DNA from 3 places in the Kaistia sp. SLG-1 genome. Region 2 is predicted to be linked to each of the others. Evidence: predicted binding sites of a transcription regulator. Region 2 holds the regulator's gene; each other region holds the start of a gene.
The links. The regulator PhoB, encoded in region 2, activates phosphate uptake and scavenging genes when phosphate is short. The targets are predictions, from matches to a motif close to TGTCATNNANCTGTCAT.
Positions count from the first base shown of each region.

Region 1: AC6HZP_RS24025 (DUF2794 domain-containing protein) is a predicted target of PhoB. The motif match lies at 3,367-3,383, and genes of this name have one in related genera.
Region 3: AC6HZP_RS14385 (acid phosphatase) is a predicted target of PhoB. The motif match lies at 2,694-2,710, and genes of this name have one in related genera.

Region 1 covers NZ_AP048544.1:5,191,560-5,199,271, reverse strand. The annotation lists gene AC6HZP_RS24035 (DUF1223 domain-containing protein) at 1-400, shown strand, start outside; gene htpG (molecular chaperone HtpG) at 960-2,864, opposite strand; gene AC6HZP_RS24025 (DUF2794 domain-containing protein) at 3,409-3,792, shown strand; gene AC6HZP_RS24020 (GNAT family N-acetyltransferase) at 4,209-4,751, opposite strand; gene AC6HZP_RS24015 (Bax inhibitor-1/YccA family protein) at 4,847-5,623, opposite strand; gene AC6HZP_RS24010 (ABC transporter permease) at 5,846-7,712, opposite strand, start outside.
Region 2 covers NZ_AP048544.1:814,648-822,359, forward strand. The annotation lists gene pstS (phosphate ABC transporter substrate-binding protein PstS) at 1-808, shown strand, start outside; gene pstC (phosphate ABC transporter permease subunit PstC) at 934-1,887, shown strand; gene pstA (phosphate ABC transporter permease PstA) at 1,899-2,792, shown strand; gene pstB (phosphate ABC transporter ATP-binding protein PstB) at 2,789-3,574, shown strand; gene phoU (phosphate signaling complex protein PhoU) at 3,600-4,316, shown strand; gene phoB (phosphate regulon transcriptional regulator PhoB) at 4,350-5,048, shown strand; gene AC6HZP_RS03690 (GcrA family cell cycle regulator) at 5,494-6,027, opposite strand; gene AC6HZP_RS03695 (aspartate aminotransferase family protein) at 6,436-7,668, shown strand; gene argF (ornithine carbamoyltransferase) at 7,684-7,712, shown strand, end outside.
Region 3 covers NZ_AP048544.1:3,167,139-3,174,850, forward strand. The annotation lists gene AC6HZP_RS14370 (NAD(P)H-dependent oxidoreductase subunit E) at 1-132, opposite strand, end outside; cobalamin riboswitch at 251-476, opposite strand; gene AC6HZP_RS14375 (hypothetical protein) at 697-957, shown strand; gene AC6HZP_RS14380 (class I SAM-dependent methyltransferase) at 1,065-1,853, shown strand; gene AC6HZP_RS14385 (acid phosphatase) at 1,943-2,638, opposite strand; gene AC6HZP_RS14390 (alpha/beta hydrolase) at 3,055-4,017, opposite strand; gene AC6HZP_RS14395 (RraA family protein) at 4,004-4,651, opposite strand; gene AC6HZP_RS14400 (UxaA family hydrolase) at 4,677-5,864, opposite strand; gene AC6HZP_RS14405 (UxaA family hydrolase) at 5,924-6,370, opposite strand; gene AC6HZP_RS14410 (GntR family transcriptional regulator) at 6,418-7,098, shown strand; gene AC6HZP_RS14415 (sugar ABC transporter substrate-binding protein) at 7,225-7,712, shown strand, end outside.

The sequences.
Region 1 (7,712 bases), 890 kb from region 2:
GATCGAGGCCGCGCTCAAGGCCGAGCAGCCGCTGAGCGTGCCGATCGGGATCAGCACCACCGGCGACTCCTTCCAGGTTTCGATCGGCAGCAATGGCGACCCGACGGCGCCGAAATCGCGCAAGGGGACGATCTGGCTGGCGCTCTACAAGCGCCATGTCGACGTGCCGATCCGCAAGGGCGAGAACCAGGACCGCACGCTCAGCTACTACAACGTCGTCACCAAGCTCCGGCCGATCGCCATGTGGCGCGGCGATCCGACCAAGGTCGACCTGCCGATGAGCGAATACAATCAGGCCGAGGCTGACGGCTGCGCCATCCTGCTGCAGGCGGAGACCGTGGATGGCGAGCCGGGCGAGATGCTCGGCGCCGCCTTCATCGAAAAGGGCGCGGAATGGTGAGTGCGCCGCTTCGGAGCGTCCTCGGCGTCCGATCCTAGGTGTCTGGCCCGTATTTCAGCACGCGAGTCCGATTTCCTCGCTCGAACCGTGTTGTGCCCTAACCTCTCCCTGAGGAGACCTTTGCACAGCACCGAATGGTCGCCGTGCAGCCCACGGCCGATGGGCAGGGCACCGTCGCCCCGGCGGGGGCCGGGGCCCATGAACACTGGCCAGGAAAGCTTGGATCAGCCTATCGGCCACAGGCCGGAGTGTCTGGATCCCGACCTACGCCGGGATGACGGCGGAGGGTGGCACGATCCGATCAGCGCGATGAAAATGGTGTTGCGCGAAGGTCTCCTGAGGGAGAGGTTCGGGCACAACGCGGCTCGCGTTGAATTACGGGCCAGACCCCAAAACGAGCCTCACCCCAACCATCTCCCGCAAGCGGGCGAGGGAGATCGCCTGTGCCTGTCGTCCCGGCTTCGAGATCGATGCAGGGCGCCGTCCAAAAGCCCTCTCCCGCGGGCGGGAGAGGGCTGGGTGAGGGGCTCGCTGGAACCCGCCGCTATAGGCCAGGCATTCAGCCCAGATTCTTCTCCATGAGGCCCGCCAGCGCCTTGGCGAAGGCGGCCGGCTCGTCCGGCGCCTCGCCGTCGAGGATGCGGGCGAGGCCGTAGATCAGCGCCGCCGCCTCGTCGACCTTCTTCTCCGCAGCCCCTCCGGCGGCCGCCTGGGCCGCGAGGCCGGCGATCAGCGGATGCGAGGGGTTGAGCTCCAGGATCGAGGCGGAGCGTCCGCCGGCGCCGTCGCGGCTCGCCAGGATCTTCTCGAGCTGGCGGTCGGGACCGAACTCCGGCGATACGAGGCAGGCGGGGCTCGTCGCCAGCCGGTTCGATCCGCGTACCTCGACCACCTTGTCGCCAAGCGCCTGCTTCAGCCGCTGGGTCAGCGCGGCGAGTGCGGCTTCCGAGGCCGGCTTCCCGCCGCTGGCGGCGTCCTTCGCCGCCTCGGCTTCCAGCACCGGGATCAGGTCGAGGCTGGAGGTGCCCTGCGTCACCGACTGGAACGGCTTGCCGTCGAAGCCGAGCGCCGTGCGCACCCAGAAGGCGTCGACCGCATCGGCGAGAACCAGCACCTCGATGCCGCGCTTGGCATAGCCCTCGAGATGCGGGCTCGCCGCGATCGTCGCCGCGTCATCGCCGAGCGCGTAGTAGATCGACGTCTGGTTGGGGCGGAAGCCGGCGACGACGTCGGCGAGGCTGCGCCAGCTGTCGCCGCCCGTCGTCGTCTTGAAGCGGGCGAGCTTGAACAGCGCGTCGCGCCGGTCGGGCGCCTCGTAGAGGCCCTCCTTGAGCACGGCGCCGAACGCCTCCCAGACCTTGGCGAAGGCGGCGGGATCGTCATTGGCCAGCTTGTCGAGATCGGTGAGGACGCGGTTGGTGACGCCCTTGCCGATCGCCTCGATCACCGGGTTCTTCTGCAGCATCTCGCGCGAGAGGTTGAGCGGCAGGTCTTCCGAATCGATGACGCCGCGCACGAAGCGCAGCCAGGGCGGCAGGATCTCGGCCTCGTCGGTGATGAAGACGCGGCGGACGTACAGCTTCACCTTGCCGCGCCGATCCGGCTCGAACAGGTCGAACGGCCGCGACGACGGCACGAACAGCAGCACCGAGTATTCGGTCCGCCCCTCGGCGCGATAGTGGATGGTGACGGCGGGCTCGTCGAAGCGGCCGCCGACATGGCCGTAGAACTCCTTGTACTCTTCCTCGGTCACGGCGGATTTCGACTTCCGCCAGAGCGCGCTGCCGTCGGCGAGCTGCTCCTCGGTGCCGTCGGCGAGCTTCAGGACGATCGGAACGGGGACATGGGCGGAGTAGGCGGTGACGATGCGCTCGATCGTCTCCGTCTCGGCATAGCTCGCATTGTCGGGGTTCAGATGCAGCACGATGCGGGTGCCGCGTGCCGGCGCCTCGGCCAAGTCGACCGGCTCGATCTCGTAGGCGCCCTTGCCATCGGAATGCCAGCGCCAGGCTTCGTCCGTGCCCGCCTTGCGCGAGGTGACGGTGACGCTGTCGGCGACCATGAAGGCGGAGTAGAAGCCGACGCCGAACTGGCCGATCAGCGCCGAGCCCTTGGCGCCGTCGCCGGCCTGCTCCAGGAAGGCGCGGGTGCCGGACTGGGCGATGGTGCCGAGATTGTCGATCAGCTCCTGCCGGTCCATGCCGACGCCGTTGTCGGCGATGGCGAGGCTTGGCGCGTCCTTGTCGGCCTCGATGACGATCTGGAACGCGTCGCCGCCCTCGATCAGCGCCGGCTCGGCGAGCGCCAGCGTGCGCAGCTTCTCGCAGGCGTCGGCGGCGTTGGAGACCAGTTCGCGAAGGAAGACGTCGCGGTTGGAATAGACGGAATGCACCATCATGTGCAGCAGGCGCGAGACTTCCGCTTCGAACGAGCGGGTCTCGGCGGCGGGCTTCTGTTCGGACACGCTTTTCACTCCGGCAACGCATCGTCCCGGCCGGCGGGGCCGGGGAGGGTGATTGGCAAGGCCCCGGACATCGGGGCGGGGGTGATATCGCCGGTTGGCGCCCGAGATTCAAGGCAGACGCGAGTCATCGCCCGCGGCCTGGCATTTGCGCCAAGAAATGCGGACAAAGAAAAAGGCCGGGCAGGGATGCCGGCCTCAGGGGCTTTTTGGGAGGGGAATGCAAATCACGCTGTCGAAGGTGGTCCGGCTCAACCAAGAACCCCGGGGGGCTGGGGGGCTGAGAAATTCCGAAGTCTGGGCCAAGCCGGACCGTTCGAAGCAATGGTAAGTTTTTGCCAGTCCTTTGCGGCCGGTGGCGGGCCGAAAAAGGGCGGAATAGTGAATTTTTCGAAAGGTACTTCACGGATTCGTGAGGTGCCGGAACGGCACGCAATTATACCGCGCGAAACCTAGGGATCGCCTCTTTGATGTGCGCTTGCCAGCGCAAGGGAACGGAGCGATCATGACGTTTCGACGACGGTGCAACTGGCAACGGGAGGCGCCCGTGAGCGATGGCGAAGATAAGGCGGCGTCCGGTGGCGGCGCCACGCTTCTGGCGCTTACCCCACCGGAAACGGCCAAGCCCGTCTCCCTCGTAGCCTTCAACCGACTGGAACTGAACGAAATCCTCCGCGTGTACGGGCGCATGGTGGCCGCCGGCGAGTGGCGCGACTATGCGATCGACCATCTGCGCGACAAGGCGGTGTTTTCCATCTTCCGCCGCTCCTCCGAGATTCCGCTCTTCCGCGTCGTCAAGGATCCGGAGCTGCGCAACCGCCAGGGCGCCTATTCGGTGGTGGCGGCGGGCGGCTATGTGATGAAGCGCGGCCATGACCTGCGCCAGGTGATGGCGGTGCTCGACGGCAAGCTCAAGCTCGTGCACGGCTGAGCGCGGGGCGGGTGCCATACGCCTGCTGCCTTTACCTCTCCCTGAGGGAGAGGTCGGAGCGAAGCTCCGGGTGAGGGTTTAGGGAACCATCCGGTAAGGCCGTAAACCCTCACCCGTCGCACTGCGTGCGTCGACCTCTCCCTCAGGGAGAGGTGAAGTAAGGGCATTTCGGACCTGCTCGCATCGGGCAGGATACTTGGGAGGATGGCGGAGTCGGTTGGACGGCCTTCCTCCTTTCTTGAACCTCCCCCTTGAGGGGAGGTCGAAAACGCCCTTCGCGTTTTCGGGAGGGGGGACTTCCAGCCGTTTGCGGCAAGTCCGACGAAGCACCCCTCCCCAAGACCGCCAAGGGCGGTCTTGACCCTCCCTCAAGGGGAGGGTTCAGAACCCGCTCCGGAGCCTCACAACCAATCCCCTCACAGCGTCGGCGGCGTGCTCATGCCGTCGCCGAGCGGGCGCTGCATCAGCACGCTGTCGATCCAGCGACCGTGCTTCCAGCCGACCTTCTCGAAGATGCCGACCGGGCGGAAGCCGAGCGAGGCGTGCAGCCGGATCGACGCCTGATGCTGGGAATCGCCGATGACGCCGATCATCTGGCGAAAGCCGGCCTCGGTCGCCGCCTCGATCAGCGCCTGCAGCAGGCGGCGGCCAAGGCCGCGTCCCTGCGCGCCAGGGGCGAGATAGATCGAATCCTCGACGGTCGAGCGGTAGGCGGCGCGGGGGCGATAGGGGCCGGCATAGGCATAGCCGAGCAGTTCGTCGCCAGCGGTTGCGACCAGATAGGGATGGCCGCCCTCAAGCAGCGCATCGCACCGGCGGCGCATTTCCGCTTCCGACGGCGGCTCGATCTCGAAGCTGGCGGTGCCGTGGAGGACCGCGTGGCGATAGATCGCCGTGATGGCGGCGAGATCGTCGGGAGCGACGGGGCGGATCCGGAGGTCGTCGGCGGCAGCGGGCATCGGCAGTCTCGTCGGGACCAGTCGATAGAAAGGGTGGGCGACAAAAAAAGGGCGCGGCCTCGGCCGCGCCCTTCGTTTCCGTGTTGATGCCCGTCTTAGCGACGGTCGCCGAACAGGCGCAGCAGCATCAGGAACAGGTTGATGAAGTCGAGATAGAGCGTCAGCGCGCCCATGATCGCCTTCCGGCCGGCGACGGTACCGTCATCGCCGACATAGTACATTTCCTTGATCTTCTGCGTGTCATAGGCGGTGAGGCCCGTAAAGATCAGCACGCCGAGGACCGAGATCGCGAAGCCCATCGCCGACGAGCCAACGAAGATGTTGACGATCGAGGCGATGATGATGCCGATCAGGCCCATGAACAGGAACGAGCCCATGCCGGTCAGGTCGCGCTTCGTCGTGTAGCCGTAGAGGCTCATCGCGCCGAAGGTGGCGGCGGTGATGAAGAACACCTGCGTGATCGACTGCGCCGTGTAGACGGCGAAGATCGAGGACAGCGAGACGCCCATCAGCGCCGCATAGCCCCAGAACACGAGCTGTGCCGTCGAGGTCTGCATCCGCTGGATGCTGAACGACAGGAAGAACACGAGCGCGACGGGCGCGAAGACGAGGATCCACATCAGCGGGCCGGAATAGATGGCGGCGCCGACGCTGGTGAGCATCAGGCCGTTCGCCATCTGGCCCACGGCCTGCGACGGATCACTCGTGACGGCCAGCTTGAACATCCCCAGCGCCGCGGCGCCGGTGATCATCAGGCCGATGGCCATGTAATTGTAAACCTGCAGCATGTGGCTGCGCAGGCCCTGGTCGATAACACCGGTTTCGGCACGCGCTGCGCCAAACGGTGAGACGCGATTGTCGAAATCTGCCATCGAACTCCCTCTCCGAACCAATAAATCCGCGGACTCTGTGCCGCGAAACCCCCGTTTCCGTCGTCCGGCGTCAGAACCGCTTCGGCTCCGCCGGTCGACAAGCCCTCGGGTGCTCATGCGATATGGGCATCCCGATCTTACCCCGCAAGAGACCCTCCCATTCAATTCGGAAAGTCAGCGTGGCTCAACTGTCGCAATGGTAATCGATGATGCTGGCTGCGCCTACAGGTTTCTGAGTACCGGGGCGGCCTTTTGGCCGAGCAGCCGCCAGGTTCCGGCGAGGCCGAGGCCGATCGTCAGCGCGACCGCGATCAGCGCCGCCGCGATGGCGGTGACCGGGAAGACCTCGAAGGGCTGCTTCATCACGCCGGCGACGACGCCCCAGGCGGCGAGCGAGCCGGCGAGCACGGCGAAGATCGCCGTGGCGAGGCCGAGCAGCCCGTATTCGAGGCCGAAGGCGTAGAGCAGCTGGCGGCGCGTCGCCCCCAGCGTCTTCAGGATCACCGCGTCATAGAGGCGCTGCCGGTGGCCGGCGGCGAGCGCGCCGGCGAGCACCAGCACCGAGGCGGCGAGCGCGATCGACGAGGCGACGCGGATCGCCAGCATCAGCTGGTCGAGGATCGACGAGATGCGGTCGAGCGCCTCGCGGACGCGGATCGCAGTGACGGCCGGGAATTCCTTGCCGGTGTCGCGCATCAGCGCCGCCTCGCGCGCCGGTTCCGCGCCGCCCGGATAGGACAGCGTCGCCAGCACCGAATAGGGCGCTCCGGCAAAGGTCGACGGCGAGAACACCATGACGAAGTTGATGGCGAGGCTCTCCCAGGCGACCTCGCGCAGGTTGGCGATCGTCGCGGTGATCTCGCGGCCGAGCACGTTGACGGTGACGGTGTCGCCGGGCTTGACGCCGAGGCCGCGGGCGACGCCCGCCTCCATCGAGACGAGCGGCGGGCCGGCATAGTCGGCCGCCCACCATTCGCCCTCGACGAGGCGCGAGTTCTTCGGCGGCTCGGCCGAGAAGGTGACGCCGCGATCGCCCTTCAGCGCCCAGGCGACATCCGGCGCGGGCGTCACCTGGTCGGCCGGCGTCTGGTTCAGCGCGATGATGCGGCCGCGCAGCATCGGCACGCTCTCGACGGTGCCGGTCGGGACTTCCTTCTTGAGGAAGTCGATGAAGGCCGGCGCCTCGGAATTCTGCACGTCGAGGAAGAAGAAGCTCGGCGCGCGGTCGGGCAGCGACTGGGTCAGCTGGCGATGCAGGTTGCCGTCGATCAGCGCGATCGTCACGAGGACGGTGAGGCCGAGACCGAGCGACAGCACGACCGATCCGGTCAGCGCGCCGGGGCGGTGGATGTTGCCGATGGCGAGCCGCCATTCGGCCGAGCGGGCGCGGGGGGCGCGGCGGGCGAGCGCGGTGACGACGAGGGCGACGACCCGAAGCAGCAGGAAGGCGCCGGCGACGGCGACGACGAAATAGATCGCGATCCGGCGGTCATAGGCGAGCAGGACGGCGAGGCCGGCGAGCACGGCGGCCGAGAGGATCGCGAGCCCGAGGAAGGCGAGGCGCGGGCGCGACTTGCCGTAGGCGGCGCCGTCGCGGAACAGCGCCGTCGGCGCGATGTCGCCGGCGCGGCCGAGCGGCACGAGCGCGAAGGTCAGCGCCGTCATCAGCCCGTAGAGGGCGGCATAGGCGAGGGCGCCGGGATAGAAGCCGGTCTGCGCGCCGACGGGCAGGACGTCGGCCAGGAAGCGGAGCGCGATCACCGGCACCATGGCGCCGATGGCGAGACCGATGGCGACGCCGATCAGGGCGATCAGCAGGATCTGGATCAGGTAGATCTGGGTGATCAGCCGGCCCGGCGCACCGAGCGAGCGCAGCGTCGCGATGACCGGCCGCTTCACCTCCATGAAGGCGCCGACCGCGTTGGCGACGCCGACGCCGCCGACGATCAGCGCGGCGAGGCCGACCAGCGTCAGATATTGGGCGAACTGGCCGATGTTGCGCTTGAGGCCCGGCGAGGCGTCGTCGCGGCTGCGGATCTGCCAGCCGGCCTTGGGGAAATCGGCATTGGCGGTATCGGTCAGGCTGGTG
Region 2 (7,712 bases):
GCTGAAGCCGGAAGAGCTCGAGAAGGCCGGCCTGGTCCAGTTCCCGACCGTCATCGGCGGCGTGGTTCCGATCATCAACGTCCCCGGCCTGAAGCCCGGCGAGCTCGTCCTCGACGGCCAGACGCTGGCCGACATCTTCCAGGGCAAGATCGCCAAGTGGAACGACGAGGCGATCAAGAAGCTCAACCCGTCGCTGACGCTGCCGGACATCGCGATCGCCGTCGTGCGCCGCTCGGACGGTTCGGGCACCAGCTTCGTCTTCACGACCTACCTGTCGCAGGTCTCGAAGGCCTGGGCTGACGAGATCGGCGCTGCTTCGGCCGTCGAATGGCCGGTCGGCCTCGGCGCCAAGGGCAATGAGGGCGTCGCCGCCAATGTCGGCCAGACCCAGGGTTCGATCGGCTACGTCGAGTATGCCTTCGCCGCCCAGAACGGCATGTCCTACGCCAAGCTCGTCAACAAGGACGGCCAGACGGTTGCTCCGGACGCGGCCAACTTCGCCGCCGCCGCCGCCAACGTCGATTGGGCCAATGCTCCCGGCTACTACGTCCTGCTGACGAACGAGCCCGGCGCGACCTCCTGGCCGATCACCGCCGCCACCTTCATCCTCGTCTACGCCAAGCCGGACAACGCGGCCGACGTCGCCGAAGCCCTCAAGTTCTTCAACTGGGCCTACGACAAGGGCGACAAGATGGCTGAAGAGCTGCACTACATCCCGCTGCCGGACGCGGTCGTCGCCAACATCAAGGCGACCTGGGCCAAGGACATCCTTGGCGCCGACGGCAAGCCGGTCTTCGCGGCCAACTAAGCCGAGCTGATCAGGAAGAGGGGCGCGCTGCCCCTCTTCTTCCTCGTGACAAATATTGGCTCCGTATGCGGAACCGGGAAAACAACATGGTCGATGCAGCGATGACGGGCGTGACCAGCGCCGGCATGGATGATGCCAAGCTGAAACGCATGCGCCGGTTCAGGGCCGGAGACGCCACCTTCAGGGGACTGACCTTCGGCGCCGCGACGCTGGTCCTGCTGCTTCTCGGCGGCGTGATCCTGTCGCTGATCCACGGCTCGATCCCGGCGCTCTCGACCTTCGGCCTGGGCTTCCTCACCTCCCAGTCCTGGAACCCGGTCACCGAGAAATTCGGCGCGCTCGCGCCCATCTACGGCACGGTGGTGACGTCCATCATCGCGCTTCTGGTCGCCGTGCCGGTCGGCATCGGCATCGCCATCTTCCTGACCGAGCTGTGCCCGCCCTGGCTGAAGCGTCCGATCGGCGTCGCCATCGAACTGCTCGCCGGCATCCCCTCGATCATCTACGGCATCTGGGGCCTGTTCGTCTTCGCCCCGTTCTTCCAGACCAACATCCAGCCCTTCCTGATCGACGTGTTCGCGCCGATCCCGGTGCTGAACGGCCTGTTCGCCGGCCCGCCCTACGGCATCGGCGTGCTGACCGCCGGCTTCATCCTGGCGATCATGGTGCTGCCCTTCATCACCTCGATCACCCGCGACGTGTTCGACACGGTTCCGCCGGTGCTGAAGGAGGCGACCTACGGCCTCGGCTGCACGACGTCGGAAGTCGTCACCAAGGTGGTGCTGCCCTATACCCGCGTCGGCGTCATCGGCGGCATCATGCTCGGCCTCGGCCGCGCGCTCGGCGAGACGATGGCCGTCACCTTCGTCATCGGCAACGCCCACAAGATCTCCGCCTCGATCATGGCGCCCGGCACGACCATCTCGGCCTCGATCGCCAACGAATTCACCGAAGCCGTCGGCGACCTCTACACCTCGTCGCTGATCGCGCTCGGCCTGATCCTCTTCGTCATCACCTTCATCGTTCTCGCCGCGGCGCGCCTGCTGCTGCTGCGCATGAACGTCAAAGCCGGCAATTGAGGCGCGCGACCATGGCAAGCACTCTCAGCACAACCGGATATTCAGCCGCCTCGACGCCCGCCGCCCAGGCGATCTATCGCCGCCGCCGGCGCGGCAACGCCGTCCTGCTGACGCTCTCCGTCGGCGCCACCGCCTTCGGCCTGGCCTGGCTGGTGCTCATCCTGGGCGCGCTGCTCTACCAGGGCCTCAGCGGCCTCTCGCTGGCGGTGTTCACGGAAATGACGCCGCCGCCCGGCTCGGCCGGCGGCCTGCTGAACGCCATCTGGGGTAGCCTCCTGATGACCTTCGGCGGCGTCATCATCGGCACGCCGATCGGCATCCTCGCCGGCACCTACATGTCGGAATACGGCCGCAACAACAAGCTGACGACGATCGTCCGCTTCATCAACGACATCCTGCTGGCGGCGCCCTCGATCGTCATCGGCCTGTTCGTCTACGAGGTCATGGTCGTCCAGATGGGCCACTTCTCGGCGCTCGCCGGCATGGTCGCCCTCGCCATCCTGGTGATCCCGGTCGTCGTCCGCACCACGGAAGACATGCTCAACCTGGTGCCGAACCAGCTGCGTGAAGCGGCCGCGGCGCTCGGCCTGCCGCGCTCGGTCATGATCCGCCACGTCGCCTACAAGGCCGCGATGTCCGGCATCGTCACCGGCGTGCTGCTGGCGATCGCCCGCGTCTCCGGCGAGACCGCCCCGCTGCTCTTCACGGCGCTGAACAACCAGTTCTGGAGCACCAACCTCAACGCGCCGATGTCGTCGCTGCCGGTGACCATCTTCCAGTTCGCGCTGTCGCCCTATCCGGATTGGCAGAAGCTCGCCTGGACCGGCGCCCTCCTCATCACCTTTACCGTGCTGGCACTCAACATCGTCGCCCGCGCCTTCCTCAGCCCCAAGGCTTCCAAATGACCCAGACCGCGATGAACACGGCCGGCATGGCCGAGAAGATCTCGATCCGTAATCTGAAGTTCTTCTACGGCGACAACCTGGCGCTGAAGACGATCAACCTGCCGCTCTACGAGAAGAAGGTCACGGCGTTCATCGGCCCGTCGGGCTGCGGAAAGTCGACGCTGCTGCGGGTCCTCAACCGCATGTACGACCTCTACCCGCGCCAGCGCGCCGAGGGCGAGGTGATCTTCGACGGCCAGAACGTGCTGAACCCCGACCAGGACCGCAACATGCTGCGCGCCCGCGTCGGCATGGTGTTCCAGAAGCCGACGCCGTTCCCGATGTCGATCTACGAGAACATCGCCTTCGGCATCCGCCTCTACGAGAACATCTCGCGCTCCGAGATGGACGGCCGGGTCGAGGCGGCGCTGACGCGCGGCGCGCTCTGGAACGAGGTCAAGGACAAGCTGCATTCGAGCGGCCTCAGCCTCTCGGGCGGCCAGCAGCAGCGCCTCTGCATCGCCCGCACCATCGCGGTGCGGCCGGAAGTCGTGCTGTTCGACGAGCCCTGCTCGGCGCTCGATCCGATCTCGACCGCGAAGATCGAGGAACTGATCGACGAGCTGACGACCGACTACACGATCGCCATCGTCACGCACAACATGCAGCAGGCGGCGCGCGTCTCCGACTACACCGCCTTCATGTATCTCGGCGAGCTGATCGAGTTCGACGAGACGACGAAGATCTTCACGTCGCCGAGCGACAAGCGCACCCAGGACTACATCACCGGACGCTTCGGCTGAGGCCGGGCGGACGTAGGAGCACGAGATGTCCGAACATATTGTTTCCCGCTACGACGAAGAGCTCAATGACGTCGCCCGCCGCATCGCCGAGATGGGCGGCATGGCGGAGCGCCTGGTCGACGTTGCCGTCGGTGCTCTGATCCGGGTCGACACGGCCACCGCCAAGCAGGTGATCGCCGACGACAAGAAGCTCGACGCACTGCAGCGCGAATGCGAAGAGCGCGCCATCATGATCATCGCCCGGCGCCAGCCGATGGCGATGGACCTGCGCGAAGTCATCGCGGCGCAGCGCATCGCCAGCGATCTCGAGCGCATCGGCGATCTGGCCAAGAACATCGCCAAGCGCGTCATGGCGCTCGATGGCCAGCTCCAGTCGAAGCGCTTCAACACCGGCGTCGAGCACATGGCGGAGCTGTCGCTGACCCAGCTCAAGGACGTGCTGGACGCCTATGCGAGCCGCGACGTCGACCAGGCCTATGAAGTCTGGAAGCGCGACGAAGAAATCGACGCCATGTACACGTCGCTCTTCCGCGAGCTTCTGACCTACATGATGGAAGATCCGCGCAACATCACCTTCTGCACGCATCTCCTGTTCTGCGCCAAGAACATCGAGCGCATCGGCGATCACGCCACCAACATCGCCGAGACGGTCTACTATGTCGTCACCGGCCAGGTGCTCGCCGAAGACCGCCCGAAGCAGGACGAGTCGAGCACGACTGCCGTCAACTATGAGAAGAACTGACGGTATCGTCAGCCACACCCCAGGAATTCGTGAATGACGCCACGCGTTATGATCGTCGAGGATGAGGAGGCGCTGAGCCTCCTCCTCCGTTACAATCTGGAAGCGGAAGGGTACACGGTCGAGGTCGTGCCGCGCGGCGATGACGCCGAGATGCGCCTCCTCGAAACCGTGCCCGACCTGCTGCTGCTCGACTGGATGCTGCCGGGGATCTCCGGCATCGAGCTCTGCCGCCGGCTCCGTGCCCGCGACGCCACGCGCACGCTGCCGGTGATCATGCTCACCGCCCGCGGCGAGGAGCAGGAGCGCATCCGCGGTCTCGCCACCGGCGCCGACGACTATGTCGTCAAGCCGTTCTCCGTGCCGGAGCTGATGGCGCGCGTGCGGGCGATCCTGCGCCGCTCGCGGCCCGAGGTGATCGCCACGCTGCTGCGCGCCGGCGACATCGAGCTCGATCGCGAGACGCACCGCGTCCGCCGCTCGGGGCGCGAGCTGCATCTCGGCCCGACCGAGTTCCGCCTGCTCGAATATCTGATGAAGAGCCCCGGCCGCGTGTTTTCACGCGAACAGTTGCTGGATGGGGTCTGGGGTCGTGACGTCTATGTCGACGAGCGCACCGTCGACGTCCATATCGGCCGCCTGCGCAAGGCGGTGAACCGCGGCCGCGTCAAGGATCCGATCCGCACCGTGCGCGGCTCCGGCTATTCCTTCGACGACCAGTTCGCGATGGCCTGAGGCAACCACTCCGCGTGAACCCTCCCCTTGAGGGAGGGTCGCCAGATGCGAGATAGTCCGGGGGGCTGCCGTGGCTGCCTCCGGCACGGCTTCTTCCGGGGAGGACCACCTCCTGCCTTCGCCTCCCCCTGAGGGGGAGGTCGGACCGCAGGTCCGGGAGAGGGTTTAGGGAACCCTCCGGATAGACCGTAAACCCTCACCCGCCGCACTTCGTGCGTCGACCTCTCCCTCAGGGAGAGGTGAGGGGCGAGCTTCGGATCCGCCTTCAAGAGCTAAAGAACAAGAAGCCGCGTGCGGGACAGAATCCCGGCGCGGCTTTCTGTTGTTGGCAAGGGGAGGCCGGAAAACAAATCGGCCGTGCGCCTCGATGGAGGACGGCACGGCCGGGATTGCGGCTGGTCTCGTCGGCGCGCCAGGCGCCGGAGCCAGCGTCAGGCCGGCGCGATCAGGCGCCGACGGCCTTCTTCTGGCGGCGGTCATGCACCGGCTGGTAGGCGACGCGCGAATGATATTCGCAGTAGGGAATGCCGGAGTTCGACCGCTGGCCGCAGAAATGGAAATCCTCGGTGCTCGGGTCGCCGATCGGCCATTTGCAGGTCTGTTCGGTGAGCGTGAGGATCGTGGCATGCAGGCTGATCGGCACGACGACGTCGTCCGAGCCGGCCGGGCGGGGCATGCGCCGCGGTTCCGGCACGATCTGGCCGAGCGGCTTCAGCGCGGTATTGCCCGCCACCAGCGGCCTGACAGGATTGGGGCGGCCCGTCGTTGCGGATCGGCCATTGCTGGTCGTCGCAGGCTTGCGGGCGCGAGCCACCGGCGTCGAAGCCGGCTTGGCGCGACCCGACAGGCTCAGCCGATGTACCTTGCCGATGACCGCATTGCGCGTTACGCCGCCAAGCTCCGAGGCGATCTGGCTCGCGCTCAAACCGTCGGTCCAGAGCTTCTTCAGCAACTCAACCCGTTCGTCCGTCCAAGTCATAGCGTGTCCTTGTCGGTCGGAGCGATACCCGGAATCCTGTCGCGGTCGTCGGCCAGGGGGCATGACGACTTTGAACGCGATACTTGGGTCAGGGGGAGGTACCGGCTCGATATTTCGTATCTTAACGGTTATTAAGATACTATATGGCCTGACTCGGTGACAAGAGTCGGCAGGAATCCTAGATGTGGATCCTTGCGTTTTCCCCAACTTGCGGTCTCGGCCCCGAACCGTGAGTCGGGTCAATCGCTTAGCCGCCGCCGAGGCCCCTCCGCCGCCGTTTTCATTGACACAAAACGTCACGACCGTGATATAAGGGCAACGCAAAAAGGTGCTGCCCGGCGCGTCGGCCTCGGGTGGCACTTTTGATTTTTGGCACCCATTTCCGTGGTTTCATCCGAAGGAGGGGATATGAACGCCCCCGATAGCAGCGTAAAAAAGACCTCGTCCAGCCTCTTTGACACCTTTGCGCGTGCACCGCTCGAGTTCGAGCGAGGCGAGGGGGCCTGGGTCTTTACGCGAGACGGGGACGCTTATCTCGATTTCTCCGCCGGCATCGCGGTGAACACGCTCGGCCATGCCAACCCGGTCCTTGTGCAGGCGCTGACCGAACAGGCCGGCAAGCTCTGGCACACGTCGAACCTGTTCCGGATCCCCGGCCAGGAGAAGCTCGCCGACACGCTGGTCGCCAACTCCTTCGCCGACCGCGTCTTCTTCGCCAATTCGGGCGCCGAGGCCAACGAGGCCGCGATCAAGACGGCGCGGCGCTACCACTATGTCAACGGCCAGCCCGAGCGGTTCCGCATCCTCACCATCGAGGGCGCGTTCCACGGCCGGACGCTGGCGACGCTCGCCGCCGGCGGTCAGCAGAAATATCTCGACGGCTTCGGCCCGAAGGCGGACGGTTTCGACCAGGTGCCGTTCGGCGACATGGCGGCGATCAAGGCGGCGGTGACGCCGGCGACGGCGGCGATCATGATCGAGCCGATCCAGGGCGAAGGCGGCGTGCGCTCCTTCCCGACCGATTTCCTGCGCGAGCTCCGGGCGCTTTGCGACGCCGAGGGCATGCTGCTGATCATGGACGAGGTCCAGACCGGCATTGGCCGCACCGGCAAGCTGTTCGCCTATGAGTGGACTGGCATCGCCCCGGACATCCTGACGGCGGCCAAGGGCATCGGCGGCGGCTTCCCGCTCGGCGCGTGCTTGGCCACCAACGAGGCGGCCAAGGGCATGACGCCCGGCACGCACGGCACCACCTTCGGCGGCAATCCGCTGGCGATGGCGGTCGGCAATGCCGTGCTCGACGCGGTGCTCGCCGACGGCTTCCTCGAGCATGTGCGCGAGACCGCGCGCTATCTGAGCCAGCGCCTCGGCGGGCTGATCGACAGCCATCCCGGCGTCGCCGACGGCATTCGCGGCGAGGGCCTCTTGATTGGCATTCACGCGCTGAAGCCGATCCCCGAGGTCGTCGCGGCGCTGCGCGACCAGCACATGCTGGCGGCCGGCGCCGGCGACAACGTGCTCCGCCTGCTGCCGCCGCTCAACATCGGCAAGGCCGAAGTCGATGCGGCGATCGACAGGATGGACGCCGCCTTCACCGCAATCGAAGCCGCCGCCGCCGATGCGGCGCGGCAATCCGCATAAGCGGGACGGGGCATCATGGTTCGGCATTTTCTCGACCTGACAGA
Region 3 (7,712 bases), 2.4 Mb from region 2:
CTGGCTCTGGATGCGCGCGGCGAGCCGTTGCATTTCCCGCATCGGCGCCGCCGCGAAGGCGGATTTCGCCAGCAGCACGACGGCGCGGGCCGGCGGCCCGGCCTCCGGCCGAGCAGCTTGAATAGAGGACATGTTTCCGACTCCCCGGCGGAACGGGCGAGAGGCCGGAAAAGACCGCATGAATGGGGAATCCGGGCGGAATGCGCCCGTCACGACCAGCCAAACGTTCCCTGTGGACACCCCGCCCAAGGACATTGCACCGGTCAGGGCAGGTCTCCTGGCTCGCGGGTCGATGCCGTCGCTGCCTGTCTTCCCGGCGATCTCTCGCCAGTGACGTAGAATGGCAGCGCGGCTCACCGCTTACAGTTGCGGGGGCAGCTCCGGCCTTGCCTCGGTCCTGGACCGATCGGGCGCACCGGGTTCCCTCTTAGCTCTCTGCCTTGCGGTCAGAGAGAACCTTGACCGGCGCCGAACCTAGCGAGGACGACGCCCAAGTCAACCGGGTGGACCGCGCTATGGCGCCTGCACGGAGGCGTTGCAGTGAGCGAACGCGACACCTCCCTGAATGGCGACGGGCATGACCTTTGGGACACACTCGCGGAGGTTTCGGGAGGTTTTTCCCGGCTGGACCGCATTCGCCGCACACAGCTATGACCGACTCAGCTAAGCATCGTCTCAGCGTTAAGGAGACGTTAAGTGTTTGATTCGGCGGTCTACTACGTCCAGCCCAATGAAGACCGGGGCTTTGCCATCATGAGCCAGACAGGCTCGCTCATCGGCGCCTTCTCGTCGCATGACGTGGCGCTTTCCATGGCCAAACACCTCGGCAATTCCGCCGCCGAACTCGGCATGGCGGCGCGCGTCTTCGAGCGCTCGGACGACGCGCATGAGACGCTGGTGTTCGAACGCTGGCCGATCCGCCTGGCCGACCTCCCCTGGGACGCCGTCACCGACTGAACCGCCCGCTACGCGGGATCGCGCACTACCCCCTGCCCCGCCGGCTTGACAGCCACGCGCCGATCTGGTGAATGGCGCGCCCGCAGCGAGCAGGAGGCGCCTCTTCCATGGACATCTCGACCGTCGCCGCGCATTGGGAAGCCAATGCCGAAGCCTGGACCCGCCAGTCGCGCGCCGGCTATGACGTCTACCGCGACGCGCTCAACACGCCGGCCTTCCTCGCCATGCTACCGCCGATCGCGGGCCTCGACGGTCTCGACATCGGCTGTGGCGAGGGTTCCAACACGCGCCAGCTCGCCGGCCTCGGCGCGCGCATGACGGCGATCGACATCGCGCCGACCTTCGTCCGCCATGCGCGCGAGAGCGAGGCGGCCGATCCGCGCGGCATCGACTATCGCGTCGGCGACGGCATGGCCCTGCCCTTCGCGGAAGCGCGCTTCGACTTCGCCACCGCCTTCATGTCGCTGATGGACATGCCGAACCAGTCGGCCGTTCTCGGCGAGGCGCGCCGCGTGCTGCGGCCGGGCGGCTTCCTGCAGTTCTCGATCCTGCATCCCTGCTTCGTGCCGCCGCGCCGGCGCAACATCCGCGACGCGACGGGCGAGCCCGTCGCCGTCGAGGTCGCCGATTATTTCGAGACGATCGACGGCAAGGTCGAGAGCTGGTGGTTCTCCTCGCTCCCCGCCGCCGAGCGCGCCAAGGTCGAGCCCTTCCACGTCCCGCGCTTCCACCGGACGCTGAGCCAATGGGTCGAGATGGTCGTCGGCGCCGGCCTCGTCATCGAGGCGTTCGGCGAGCCGCGCGCGAGCGTCGACGCAGCGGCGGCCGAGCCCATCATCGCCGACACCCGCGTCGCGCCGATCTTCCTGCACATAAGGGCACGAAAGCCGGGTTGAGGCAGGGCGCCGATCTGGTGAATGGCGCGCCCAGATGAAGAAAGGGGCGCCCTTGGGCGCCCCTTGACTGGGTGAGGGCCGAAAGCCGTTTACATGCCGAGATCGGCACGAAGTTCCGCCCTGGCCTCCTCATAGGCCTTCTCGAAATCGGCATCGTGTTGCAACTGGATGGCGATAACCGCCCCGGAGATGCGCCCCATCTCGATGTCGGACGGGTAGTGAATCCCCGCCACGACCCGGTTGTGGCCGTACTCCCAGGCGCGTGCCATGATCTCAGCGCGCTTCTCCGGAACCATGTCGGACAGGATGATGCCCATCATCGTTCCAACGGTCGTGTGACCCGACGGCCAGGAGCCGGAGGTCGTCGGCTTGACGATGGGCTTGACGAGATCGCTGAGCATATGGGGGCGCGGACGCTTCCAGACATCCTTGGCCGGATCAACGACCGCGCCTTCCGTCGCCGCAACGCGCTCGAAGAAGGCATCGACCTTCGGCAGGGCGTCCTTGGTGAATTTCGGCCCCATGACGTCAGCGAAGCGCCAGACATTCTCTTCGGCATCCGCCTTGGCGCGCGCCTCCATGTCCGGTGTGCGCGTCACCTGCAGTCTCAGCACTTCGGCGATTTCAGCCTTGGTCTCCGCTGAATCGTTGGCCGGCGGAGGCGGCAGGATCATCGTCAAATCGACGTCCTTGGCGGTGAGGAAAGGCTTGGCGTCCTCGGCATTCGCGGCAGTGCCGACAACGAGAAGGAGGAAAAGCCCGGCGAAGGGGGCAAGTTTCTTCATGGAGGCTGGATCCTGACAGAGAAAGCAAGCAAGGCGCCGATCCTCGTTCGGCATGATAACAAGCCAATGACAGTCCCTGTGGTGGGCGCGTAGGCCGGAGTGACGCCGCGAGCTGGGTGCTCGCGTGAGCGAAGCCTCGAAAGAGGATCCAGCAGAGCACCCCGGCTTGCGGCGAGGTTGGCGGGATCAAAGCGCGCCCGGGACCCTCCTTCGAGGCCCGGCTTCGCCGGGCACCTCAGGATGATGGTTGAGTCCTGGCACTGCGGTTCGAGAGCCTGTTGTGACGCGTGCTCTGAGGGAGCCCTTACGGCCCATTTCTCCGCTCAGCCATCATCCTGAGGTGCTTCGCGTGAGCGAGGCCTCGAAGGAGGGTCCAGCAGGGCCCCCCGGCTTGCGGGTTGGTGAGTCTGGCGCGCTCAGCCGACCCTCTCCATCCATTCCGCCACCGCCTCATAGGCGGCGATCGTCCCCGGCGGCGGGGTCGGCACGCCGATGAAGCCGTGGTTGACGCCCTGGACATGCCTATAGGTCACGGCCACGCCGGCCGTGGCGAGGCGGGCGGCGAAGAGCGCGCCGTCCTGCGCCAGCACGTCATAGGCGGCCGTCACGATCAGCGTCGGCGGCAGGCCGGCGAGATCAGCGAGGTCGGCCGCGAGCGGCGAGCAGCGCGGATCGTTCCATTGGTCGGGATCCGGCGCGTAGAGCCCACGGAACCACAGCATGTCGGCCGTCGAGAGGCCGACGCTGCCGTCGCCGAAGGCGCGATAGGATTCGCCGACGCCGATAGCCGTCATGTCGGTCACCGGATAGAAGGCGATCAGGCCGGCCGGCTGCCGCCCGCGCTCGCCGATGCCCGGAAGCACGGCGGCGATCGCCAGCGTCGCGCCGGCGCTGTCGCCCGCGACGAAGACGCGGTCGGGATCGGCGCCGAGCCCCTCCGCCCGCGCCGAGAGATCGGCGAGCGCCGCGTCGGCGTCGTCGGGCGCGGCCGGAAAGGGATGCTCGGGCGCGAGGCGATAATTGACCGAAACGACGATCGCGCCGGTCGCGATGGCGAGCCGGCGGGCGTTGCGGTCATGCGTGTCGTAGCTGCCGAGCACGAAGCCGCCGCCATGGAAATAGACGATCAGCGGCGCCGCGGCGCTGACGCCAGGCCGATAGAGCCGCGCATGCAGCGGCCCCGCCGCGCCGGCGACCTCGATCGCCTCGACCACGACCACTTCCGGCATGCGGGACGGATTGGCCTGCATCTCCTCGAACATCGCCTTCGCCACGTCGGGCCCGACGTCGGGAAAGGCCGGCCGGGCGCGGCGCGCCTTGACACCCTCGACGAGCAGCGAATGCAGCGGTTCCGTCGGGGTCAGGTCAGAATTTGCCATATTTCAGATAGGCCTCTTGTGGGTCCGTGCCCGCGAGGATCGCGGTGCGTACGCGGTTTTCCGTGGCGATCGCCGTCTCCGCCCGCTCGACTACCTCGCCGAGATGTTCGGCCGGAATGCGGACCAGCCCGTCGCGATCGCCGAGGAAATAGTCGCCCGGACGGATCGCGATGCCGCCGATCTCGATCGGCACCTCGGTCGCCACGGGCAGCCAGTGTCCGACGATATCACGCGGGGTGAAACCACGGCACCAGGTCTGGAAGCCCATCTCCAACAGGAAATTCACGTCGCGGGCGTAACCGTCGACGATGCAGCCGCGCACGCCCTTGTTCTTCAGCGTCTCGGCCGAGAGCTCGCCCATATGCGCGACGATCCGGTCGTTCGGCTGCGACACCCAGATCGAGCCGGAAGGCGCCTTGGAGAGGAGCCCCGTCCAGGCGAGCAGGGTCTGGTGGCCGTCGGCATGGGGATCGGCCCGCCCCTCGATGGTGAAGGCAGGCCCGGCAAGCGCGCGCTCCGGCAGGATCGGCCTGAGCTCGGCCGGCAGCGTGAAATCGCGCAGCCCCATGGCGCGCATGACGTCATGCACGACGCCGGTGTAGCACGCCTCCAGGCGCGCGGTCAGATCGGTCAAGTTGTCCTCCCCCCACTCGCGATTGTCAGACCGGCAGGCAGGCCGGTCCGATGGGCTCGAAGCTCTTGTAGCCGAGCACGAATTCCTGGTGCGCGAGCTCTTCCGACTTGGTGCGCCCGCCCTGCCCGAGCCCGACGACGAGATCGTGGATCTCGCGGCCGACCGCGTCGAGGCTCGCCTTGCCCTCGATGATCCGGCCGGCGTCGACGTCCATGTCGTCCTCCATCCGCCGGTAGGTCTCGGGATTGGCGCAGATCTTCACCACCGGCGAGATCGCCGATCCGACGACCGAGCCGCGGCCGGTGACGAACAGCACGGCATGGCTGCCGCAGGCGATCAGCTCGGCGATCTCGGCATTGTCGTTGATGTTCGGGAAGCCGAAGCGCACCTCGCCGTCCGGCACCACGTCGAGCAGATAGAGCCCGCCATGCGGCGGGATATCACCTGGCTTGATCAGGCCGGAAATCGGCGAGGCGCCTGACTTCGCATAGGCGCCCATCGACTTTTCCTCGATCGTCGTCAGGCCGCCCTCGGCATTGCCGGCGGCGAACGAGCCATAGCCGAGCGTCGCATAATAGCGCGCCGCCTTGGCGACGGACTGCTCGAGGATCATGCCCAGTTCCGGCGTCACGGCCCGCGCGGCCATGATGTGCTCGCAGCCGATCAGCTCGCCGGTCTCCTCGAAGATGCACGCCGCCCCCGCCTCGACGAACAGGTCGAAGGCGCGGCCGGCGGCCGGATTTCCTGAGATGCCGGACGTGCCGTCGGAACCGCCGCAGACGGTGCCGATGATGAGCTCGCTCGGCTCCATCGGCACGGTCGGCGCGGCGTCGAGCGCGGCGCGCTGCTCGGCGACGAAGGCCCTGCCCTCGTCCATCGACTTGCGCGTGCCGCCGGTCGTCTGGATGACAATGGTCTTCACCGGCCGGCCGCTGTCGCGCACCTTCTTTTCCAGCGCGTATTTGTTGAAGCTCTCGCAGCCGAGTGAGATCAGGAGCACCGCGCCGACATTCGGATGGGTGCAGAGGCGCTCCATCATCCGCTCGGCATAGGCGTTGGGATAGCAGCCCGGAAAGCCGATGACGTGGACATCGCGCTCGCGGAAGGGAATCGCGATCTCGCGGGCGACGTGATGGGCGCATTCGACGAGATAGGCGACGACGACCGTATTGCGGATGCCCTTGCGGCCGTCGCTGCGCAGCCAGCCTTGCATGGTGGATGTCCGGGCCAAGGCCGGCGGGACGGGCGCGGCTTCCGTTGCGATCGCCATGCTCATCGGCCTGCCTCCGCCTCGTTCGCGTCCATCAAATGATAGGTCGGCGTGTAGTCGCTCTTGACGTTGTGGACGTGCACCGGCGCGCCCGCCGCGATCGCCTCGGTCGCGGTGCCGATCGGCGCGCCGTATTTGACGATCTTCTCGCCGGCCCGGATCGGCCGCCGCGCCAGCTTGTGACCGAGCGGCAGATCGGCGGCGAGCGTTACCGTCGCGCCCCCCACCGCGATCGACGAGCCCGCGCGGATCCGCGACCGCGCGACGAAGACGTTGTCGGCATCCGACAAAAGCAGAAGCCGCGCGTCGGTGCCATCGACTGCGATGGAAGACTCGCCAGCAAGTTGTTGCAAAGGCTCATGATCAGGAAGCGGCATGGCAATCGGGCTCTGCTCAAATATCCGTCTCTCGATAACCGAGCTATCGGATCGAGCGGACAAAAGAAACAAAAAATTTTTTATTGCTAGCCGATCGAATACGCGCTTATCGTTGCGGCATGCCCAAGCTGAAACGAGCCACACTTGCCGAGCAGGCCTATGAGGAGTTGCGGAGCCAGATCGTCTCCGGACGCCTGCCGGCCGGCCAGCGCCTGCTGGCAGACCAGCTGGCGGGCGAGCTGATGATCAGCCAGACGCCGGTCAAGGAAGCGATCGCCATGCTGGCGCGGGACGGCCTGGTCGAGGGCGCCTCGCGGCGCGCCTCGGTCGTCCGTCACTTCACGCCCGAGGACATCCGCGAGATCTTCGAGGCGCGCATGCTGGTCGAGCTGGATGCGCTCGGTCGCGGCATCGCCTCGGGCCGCGCCACGCCCGATTTCGTCGCCCGGCTGCGGGCGATCTTCGAGGCGCATATGGCGGAGGTCGGCAAGCAGAACAGCGATGCGCTGGTCGACGCCATCCGCCTCGACCGCGAGTTTCACGAGCTGATCGTCCAGCTCGGCGCCAACGACACGATCGCCAGCTGGCATCGGGTCATCCAGCGCCAGACCCAGACGATCCGCAATTTCACGCTGAAGAGCTACTCGCTGGAACGGACGCGGCGGGAACATTCCGCGATCGTCGAAGCCGTGGCGAAGGGCGAGGCCGAACAGGCCGTCGCAGCGCTCCGGGCGCATCTGCTCGCGAGCCGCGACGCCATGATGTCGCGCGAACCCGGGGAGTTTCCGGTCCGCGCCTGAGGGCGGACGACACTGAAGGTAAGGCGCGATGTCGGAGGAGGACGTCGTCGGGGGAACAGCAGCACCGGAGAACCGGGCAATCCCTCGACACGGGACTGCGTGACTGAACCAGTGGGAGGAAACCACATGAGGACCTTGAAGAAGGCCGCCCCGATCCTGGGCGCGGCACTGCTGGCGACGATGATGGGGGCGAGCGGCGCCAGGGCCGACGGCGAGAAGGTGGCGGTCGATCTGACGACGCTGACCTCGCCGTTCTGGACCTCCTACAACCGCTACATCGTCGAGGAAGCCAAGAAGCAGGGCGTCGACCTGCTCGAGCCCTTCAATTCCGAGTTCGACACGGCGAAGCAGATCACCGGCGTGCAGAACGCGCTATCGCTCGGCGCCAAGGGCATCATCTTCTCGCCCTTCGAATCCGCCGCCGCCGGCTCGGTCCTGAAGGCGGCCGAGAAGGCCGGCGCCAAGGTCGTGGCGGTCGACGTCGCGCCCGACAACGGCCCCGTCGCCATCGTCGTGCGCGCCAACAACCTCGCCTATGGCGAGAAGGCCTGCAAATTCATCGGCGACCACGTCAAGGAAGGCCCGGTCGTGCAGATCATGGGCGACCAGGCCTC